Regions from separate parts of the Vogesella lacus genome, predicted to be linked through region 2. Evidence: riboswitches for the same ligand, from Rfam matches in the RefSeq annotation. Region 2 holds a riboswitch; the other holds the start of a gene.

Region 1 (4,422 bases), on a different contig from region 2:
CCAGAACCAGGCCGGCAGTGGCAGCTGATGATCAAAGCGGTTGCGCGTGGCGTAGCCGGGCATTTCGGCCCAGTAAATGCCGCGCACGTATTCGCGCCAGCCGATGATCTGCCGCACAAAGCCCTCGGTGGCGGCCAGCGGTGCGTGGCCGTCTTGCCAGGCGCGGATGGCCGCGGCGACGACTTCTTGCGGCGACAGCATCTTGGTATTCAGCGCAAACGACAGCAGGGCATGAAACAGTAGCGGTGCCTCACTGTGCATTGCGTCCTGGTAATCACCGAAATGCGGCAGGCGATGGGCAATGAAGTCATCCAGCATTGCCAGCGCTTCGGCGCGATTCAGCGGCCAACGTAGTGTCTCGGCTGCGGGCTCGCCAAAGCTGGCAATGCCGGCCAGCTGCAGCATCTGCCACAGCACGCGGTGATCGTGCTGCGGTCGGGTATCAGGCGGCGGCAAAGGTTGGCCGCGCCACGGTTTGCGGTTGTCGGCGTCAAAATTCCATTGCCCGCCCAGCGGCTGGCCGCTGTCATCCAGCAGCAGGCGGTGGCGCTTGCGCATGTAGCGGTAAAACACTTCCATCCGCCACTGCTTCTTGCCGGCAAACAGCTTCGCGGCCTCTTCGCGACGGGTGTAAAAGTGCTCGCTGCCTACTGCCTCGCAGGGGATGGACTGACGGGCTGCCCAGGTACGCAACTGCTGATCCAGCCGCCACTCGTCTGGCAGTTGCCAGCAAAAACGGCTGGCAGCGTAGTGCTGCAGCAGCGCATCGAGATTGTCGGTGAGGCTGCCGCGATTGCTCGTGTCGTCCAGCCGCACATAGCGCACGCGATGGCCGGCAGCCTTCAGCTGGCGCGCAAAATCGCGCATCGCCGCCAGAATGGCCAGCAGCTTTTGTGCATGGTGAAGCACATAGCCGGCTTCTTGCCGCAACTCCAGCATCACATACACCACGTCGTCGCGGCAGTCGGCAAACCAGCTGTGCTGCGGGTTGAGCTGGTCGCCAAGGATCAGGCGCAGCTCGGTCATGATCTGCCTGCCGGCAAGGGTTGGCTGGCGCACGCGGTGTCTGCGGACAGGCTGCGCATGTCTGGTTTGGGGCGTGTCATTAGTACGTGTACGTATCGGGTGCTTGTCGTTGATGTTGCAGTCAACGTGAAATCGCTATTTGTACAATACAAATTATGTACAATATTTAGGTGGGTACGCAAGAAACCCTCGCGGCCAACTGTCTGCAGGAGAGGGGGTTTACCGGATGAAAATGCGCAAGAAGGCTGATTTGCCAGCAAAAATCTGTGCAAGATGCGGCCGGCCGTTCAGCTGGCGCAAGAAGTGGCAGGCGGTGTGGGATGAGGTGAAATACTGTTCAGACCGCTGCCGGCAACGCTAGCGGCAGGCGCTTCTGTCCGTCAGCTTGAGGGTGGAAAATGGTATCGGGTCACAGCTAAAAATGCTGCTGTGGTGCGGGATTTCGCCGGATTTCAGTGCTTCGAGCGGGTGTTGCTGGCAAGGTGTCTGTCATTATTTTCCATAAGCCAGACGGTGACTGATGGCGGATTTTCATGACATTCATTGTGTCATATGGCAAGTGACTGATCTGGCGGCCAAAACCTGCTTGCCAAGGTGGCTATCGCCAACGATAATGCGCGCATTCCGCAGGAGAGAGTGATTGCCCGCTTGGGTGGTCGCCGCCGAAGGCGCAAGTGCACCCGCAATCGCTCAGGCAAAAGGACTGCATGAATCGGGCTTTGGCCCGCAGAATCTGGAGAGCGGCGCACAGGATGCGCCCACCGAAGGGGCTAACGGCGCAATGCCGGAAAATCTCAGGTGCAGGGACAGAGGGGTGTGAGAAAACAGAGGATACTCACGCTCGCAACAAGGACCTGTCATGACAGCCCTGCAACACACCCCGTTCTACGACGCACACATCGCTTCCGGCGCCAAGATGGTTGACTTCGCCGGTTGGGAAATGCCCATCCATTACGGCTCGCAGCTGAAAGAGCACGAAATCGTGCGTACCGATGCCGGCATGTTCGATGTTTCGCACATGACTGTTGTCGACATCACCGGCAGCGACGCTAAAGCCTGGTTGCAGAAACTGATCGCTAACGATGTGGCCAAGCTGGGCTTCGAAGGCAAGGCACTGTACTCCGGCATGCTGAACGAGCAGGGCGGCGTGGTGGATGACCTCATCGTTTACCTGACCGCGACCGGCTACCGCATGGTAGTGAACGCCGGCACGACCGAAAAAGATCTGGCGTGGATGGACAAGCAGTCCGCCGGCTTTGACGTGAAGCTGCAAGTGCGCCGCGATCTGGCGATGCTGGCCGTTCAAGGACCGCAGGCTATCGACAAGGTATGTCTGGTCAAGCCGGAGCTGGCCGAAGGCATCCGCGCACTGAAAGTATTCCAGGGCCTGCCGCAAGGCGAGTGGTTCTACGCCCGCACCGGCTACACCGGTGAGGACGGTCTGGAAATCATGGTTCCGGCTGCCGAAGCCATTACCTTCTTCAACCAGCTGAAAGAAGTTGGCGTATCGCCTATCGGCCTGGGCGCGCGTGACACCCTGCGTCTGGAAGCCGGCATGAACCTGTACGGCCACGATATGGACGAAACCGTCTCCCCGCTGGAAGCCGGCATGGGCTGGACCCTGGCCTTTACCGAAGGCCGCGATTTTATTGGCCGCGCCGCGCTGGAAGCGCAAAAGGCTGCTGGTGTCGCCATGAAGCAGGTTGGCCTGGTGCTGGAAGGCCGTGGCGTACTGCGCGAAGGCCAGAAAGTCGTGGTGGATGGCCAGGAAGGCATCATCACCAGTGGCACCTTCTCCCCGACCCTCAAGCATTCCATCGCCATCGCCCGTGTACCGGCCTCGACCGGCGCAGTGGCCCACGTTGATCTGCGTGGCACGCTGACCGAAGTGCGTGTGGTGAAAATGCCGTTCGTGCGTAACGGCAAAAAGGTTTTTGAATAAGTCTGGTGTATAACGCAGGGCGAGAGACGACAGCCCTGCCGAATCCTTACCCAATCTGGAGAGTAAACATGAGCAACATTCCTGCAGAACTGAAATACGTATCCAGCCACGAGTGGCTGCGTCTGGAAGCCGATGGCTCCGTTACCGTTGGTATTACCGAACACGCACAAGAGCTGCTGGGCGACATCGTATTCGTCGAGCTGCCAGGTGTTGGCGCTGCGCTGGCTGCCGATGAGCAGGCTGGTGTGGTCGAGTCCGTGAAGGCTGCTTCCGACGTATACGCGCCTATCGCTGGTGAAATCCTCGAAGTGAACGCCGAACTGGAAGGTCAGCCTGACCTGGCCAACAGCGATCCGTACGGCGCTGGCTGGTTCTTCAAGATCAAGCCGGCCAATGCCGCTGATCTGGATGCCCTGATGGACGCGGCTGCTTACGCGGCCGAAATCGGCGCCTGATGAAATGACCCTGCCGTGGCAACGCGGCAGGGTTTTGTTTTTGTGTTGCCCAAACACAGGAAAGACCCGTCTGGCCAGACTTGCGGCCAACCTTGGCCACAGCCGTTTTTCCTGTGTTTCTGTAACTGACTGTATCCATTCGGAATCGAAGACATGTCGCTCTCGCAACTCTTCAATCATCAAGAATTCATCGCCCGCCATATCGGCCCGTGCGAATCCGAAAAAGCCGAAATGCTGGCCTATATTGGCGCCAAATCGGTAGAAGATCTGGTGGCACAAACCGTGCCGGCCGGTATCCGTTTCAACCGTGCGCTGGATCTGCCAGCCGCACAGCGTGAAGTCGACGCGCTGGCTGACCTGAAAGCCGTCGCCGGCAAGAACGTGGTCAACAAGTCCTTCATCGGTCTGGGCTACTACCCGGTGATTACCCCGGGCGTGATCCTGCGCAATGTGCTGGAAAACCCGGGCTGGTACACCGCCTACACCCCGTATCAGGCTGAAATCGCTCAGGGTCGTCTGGAAGCACTGCTGAACTACCAGCAGATGATCATCGACCTGACCGGTCTGGAAATGGCCAACGCCTCCTTGCTGGACGAAGCCACTGCCGCCGCTGAAGCGATGGCCATGGCGCGTCGTGCCTTCAAGGGCAAGTCCGAGCAGTTCTTTGTTGACAGCCGCGTACTGCCACAGACCCTCGACGTACTGAAAACCCGCGCCGAATACTTCGGTTTCGAGCTGGTACTGGGGCATCCGGAAGAAGCCGGCAATGGCGACTACTTCGGTGCCTTGTTCCAGTATCCGGGCGAAGCCGGCGACCTGCTGGACCAGACCCCGTACATCGCCGCCGTCAAGGCCAAGGGTGCGATGGCGATTGTCGCTGCCGACGTAATGGCGCTGGTGGCACTGAAATCGCCAGCCGAAATGGGCGCAGACGTGGCCGTGGGTAACACCCAGCGCTTCGGCGTGCCAATGGGCTTCGGTGGCCCGCACGCTGCCTAC
Region 2 (4,422 bases):
CGCCCATGCGAGAAGAAATCTCCTCAGCGTGACCCTTGATCATGTCTACCTTGTCAGCTGCCTGACGCGACAGCGCTACACCACTGGCCACCTTGGCATTAGTCTCGTCAGCATGTGTAATCGCCTCACCCGTTTTGGCGATAACGGTATCAATCAGCTCGGCAATCTGGACGGTAGCCGTTGCTGTACGCTCGGCCAGCTTGCGCACTTCATCCGCCACCACGGCAAAACCACGCCCCTGCTCGCCGGCCCGTGCCGCTTCGATAGCTGCATTCAGCGCCAGCATATTAGTCTGATCCGCGATATCACGGATCACGGCCACGATGCCTTTGATTTGCTCGGACTGGCCCGACAGGCTGGACATCACATCCTGCAATGAACCCACCGCAGTAACGATGGACTCGACTTCGCGGGCAACTTCAGCCATCGCCTTGTGAGAGTCAAAAGCATTGTCACGAGAGCGGGACACCAGCTGCTCAGTCTCACCGACATGATCTGCAATGTGGTTAATGCTGACTGTAATCTCCTCGATCGTTGCCGCCGTTGCCGACAATTCGGATGACTGCACGCGTGAATCCTGGGCAATCTTGTCCGCAACACGATTAAGACCCACCGCATCCATCGCCAAGGCATCAGATTCGCCACGTACCGTCAGGAACATCTCACGCAACTTGGCCACAAACTGGTTGAACGACTCGGCAATCTGGCCGACCTCGTCACGATTACCCACCGGAATGGTCTTGGTCAGATCACCCTGACCACTGGCAACCTCCAGCATGGCCTTGCGCAAGGAACCCAGCCCCGAAAGCATTTTGGCAACACCGGCATAAGTCAGTACCGACGCAATCGACAAGCCAACAATCGCCAGAATGATCAACACTGTCAGCAACTCGCGCACCGGCGACATGGCCTCGGCTTTTGGCACCACGATACCAAGCAGCCAGCCTGTTTTTGGCACAGACATCAGCGAAACCATATTCACTTCGCCACCCAGGTCGATATCCTGAATGCTGCCATCTTTGGCCAGCGAACCAAGGTCGATGCCAGGCACTACTTCGCCGATTTTCTTCAGTACCGAGTCCTTCTGCGGGTGGGCAATCACCTCACCCTCAGCCGTTACCAAGAAGGCATAGCCACCGCCCGGCAATTTGGAAGAGACGATCTCGTCAACCACCCGCGCCAGCGTAACGTCACCGCCAGCAACTGCCGTCAACGTACCGCCCGACTTTTGCGACTCGGCAAAAGTGATGATCGGGCGCTTGGTTGCGGCATCAAGATAAGGAGGCGAAGTGGTCGGGCCATCAACGGCTGCTGCGGCCTTGTACCAAGGCCGGCCAGTCGGATCGTAGCCAGCTGGCAATGCAGGCGATTTGGCATCCATGGTCATGGTCTTGTCTGGCTGGCCAACATAAGCCGAATCAAAACCACCGGCATGTTGAGCCTGATCCAGAATCGGCTGCAAATCACCCTTGCCGAAACGGCCAAGAATCGAGCTGACAATCTGCTGGCGGCTTTGTACCCATTCGGTCACAAAGCTGGCCTTGTTGTCAGCGGCGAGATTGATCTCGCGGGAGATCTCCTCTTCGAGCGCTTGGCTCATCTTGAAATACACGATGCCACAGAATACTGCTGTTGATGCAGTCATCACCAACAACACGAACATCATCAATCGGGTTCGGATTGTCATGCGCGCTCCCCTTGCTTGCGTTTTTATTTATTGAATGGCCTATTATTCATATAAGCCTTGAGACACGAACTTGCCAAAATATAGTCAACTCAGTCAGTTGACACCAAACCACACGATGACAAAAGACAAACGAGTCAACCAGCAAGTACGTCCCGAACTCGCGCATTTCAGCCTATTCGATGTTATATATCAAGCCTAACTGAGCATTTCATTAAATCCCCGCATCAAAACTACCTCTCAAATTTTAGCCAGCAATGCCAAACAGCAATATTTCTGACAATCGTATATGCCAATCACTTTCCTTGCCGGCATTTGACTTGGACATCAACTTTCTCTAGATTTGCCTGAGCCGCAGGAATGTCAAACATTCCACGGGATACACAGGAGAGACTGTCCGGAACGACTGCGACAGCGCCGAAGGGGAATCGCCCCAGAAACTCTCAGGCAAAAGAACTGTGTGAACCAGGCACTCTGGAGAGCAGGTCTGCAAAGCAGCACCTCGCCGAAGGCAGCACGGCTACCGCAATCTGGTAGCCAGAATCTCTCAGGCAAAGGGACAGAGGGGGCAACGTCGGGTGATACCGGACGGGGCTCCTTTTTTCATTCCAGCCCTACCCCTACACACTCGCCACTACCAGCCGATCACAAGACCCGTTGTCTTGCGGCACATAACAGGAGTTGCGCGATGTTTCACAGAGAGATGGAAATTGCCGGATTTGATGATGCGCTATGGGCGGCCATGCAGGCCGAAACACTGCGTCAGGAACAACACATCGAGCTGATTGCCTCGGAAAACTATGCCAGCCCGCGCGTCATGCAGGCACAGGGCAGTCAACTAACCAATAAATACGCCGAAGGCTACCCGGGCAAGCGCTATTACGGCGGCTGCGAACATGTTGATGTGGTTGAGCAACTGGCTATCGACCGTGCAAAGCAGCTATTTGGCGCTGATTACGCCAATGTGCAGCCACACTCCGGCAGTCAGGCCAACGCAGCGGTATACATGTCGCTGCTGCAACCGGGCGACACCATTCTTGGCATGAGCCTGGCCCATGGCGGTCATCTCACCCACGGTGCCAAAGTCAATTTCTCCGGCAAAATCTACAATGCCATCCAGTACGGCATTGACAGCCAGAGCGGCGAAATCGATTACGACGAGGTGGCAAGGTTGGCCGCAGAGCACCGCCCCGAGATGATTGTTGCCGGCTTCTCCGCCTATTCGCTGATCGTAGACTGGGCACGCATGCGCGAAATTGCCGACAGCATCGGGGCATGGTTATTCGTGGACATGGCCCATGTCGCCGGACTGGTTGCCGCCGGCCTTTATCCCAACCCGCTGCCACACGCCCATGTGGTCACCACCACCACCCACAAGACCCTGCGCGGCCCACGCGGCGGCCTGATCCTTGCGGCCAACCCGCCGGAAGAGCTGGTCAAAAAGCTGCAATCACTGGTTTTCCCCGGCATTCAGGGCGGCCCACTGATGCATGTCATCGCTGCCAAGGCGGTTGCCTTCCTTGAGGCACAGCAACCCGAGTTCATTACTTACCAGCAGCAAGTGCTTGCCAATGCACGCTCAATGGTCAGCACCTTCCAGCACCGCGGCTACAAGATTGTCTCGGGCAAAACCGATGATCACCTGTTCTTGCTGGATCTCATCGACAAAGGCATTACCGGCAAAGCGGCAGATGCCGCACTGGGTGCGGCCAACATCACGGTCAACAAGAATGCCGTGCCCAACGACCCGCAAAGTCCGTTTGTCACCAGTGGCATCCGCATCGGCACACCAGCCATCACCAGCCGCGGCTTCAAAGAAGCAGAAGCCACCCTGATTGCCAATCTGGTTTGCGACATTCTGGATGATATTGACAACACCGAGGTTGCCAATCGGGTAAAACGCCAGGTTCTGGCGCTTTGCGCTGACTTCCCCGTCTATCGTTAAGTACAATCCGGCGGCTGCGGCCAACGTAGCCGCCACACACACCCGTCAAACCTGGGTTGGCCGCAAGGCCACCCGAGCAAAAATAAGAGAAGCAGCATGGCAATTAGTGTTTTTGACCTGTTTAAAATCGGTATCGGCCCATCCAGCTCGCACACCGTCGGCCCGATGCGCGCAGCCCGCCAATTTATCGCACGGCTCGACAAGGATGGCCTGCTTGGCATTACCTGTCGGGTGAAGTCAGAGATGTTCGGCTCGCTCGGTGCCACCGGCAAAGGCCACGGCACCGATACCGCCGTGCTGCTTGGCCTGCAGGGTGAGCTGCCGGATCTGGTCGACACTGATCAGGTCGACACCATGCTGCATGCCATTCGCGAAGCCCGCTCGATCAACCTGCTGGGCAAGCACACCATCAATTTCAACGAGTCAGAAGACCTGATTCTCTACAAGCGCAAGGCGCTGCCCTACCACCCCAACGGTATGATATTCGAGGCATTTGATGCTTCGGGCAACAGCCTCTCCAAGCGTGCCTATTACTCAGTAGGCGGCGGCTTTGTTGTGGATGAAGCGGCCATCGATGCCGGCTTCACCCCGCCAGGTGTCACCGAGCTGCGTCATCCATTCAAAAGTGGTGCCGAACTGCTGGCACTGTGTCAGCGCCATGGCAAGTCCATCAGCCAGATCATGCTGGAAAACGAACTGGCCTGGCGCACAGAAGATGAAATCCGCAGTGGCCTGCTGCAAATCTGGCAGGTCATGCAAGCTTGCGTGAAGCGCGGCTGCGAGCGCGAAGGCA

What was found. Region 2 has a riboswitch for glycine ahead of glyA (serine hydroxymethyltransferase). Riboswitches for the same ligand answer to the same signal wherever they lie in the genome.
Region 1: it holds a riboswitch for glycine, as region 2 does, so the genes downstream of both, gcvT (glycine cleavage system aminomethyltransferase GcvT) here and glyA (serine hydroxymethyltransferase) in region 2, are expected to answer to the same signal.

Annotation. Positions count from the first base shown of each region.
Region 1 is NZ_CEETQT010000001.1:469,857-474,278, reverse strand. Features, by position in the region: gene ACZ9W6_RS02165 (cryptochrome/photolyase family protein) at 1-1,026, opposite strand, end outside; gene ACZ9W6_RS02160 (DUF2256 domain-containing protein) at 1,253-1,387, shown strand; glycine riboswitch at 1,644-1,742, shown strand; glycine riboswitch at 1,750-1,846, shown strand; gene gcvT (glycine cleavage system aminomethyltransferase GcvT) at 1,886-2,968, shown strand; gene gcvH (glycine cleavage system protein GcvH) at 3,037-3,423, shown strand; gene gcvP (aminomethyl-transferring glycine dehydrogenase) at 3,577-4,422, shown strand, end outside.
Region 2 is NZ_CEETQT010000010.1:58,254-62,675, forward strand. Features, by position in the region: gene ACZ9W6_RS13565 (methyl-accepting chemotaxis protein) at 1-1,687, opposite strand, end outside; glycine riboswitch at 2,059-2,153, shown strand; glycine riboswitch at 2,155-2,251, shown strand; gene glyA (serine hydroxymethyltransferase) at 2,373-3,629, shown strand; gene ACZ9W6_RS13575 (L-serine ammonia-lyase) at 3,726-4,422, shown strand, end outside.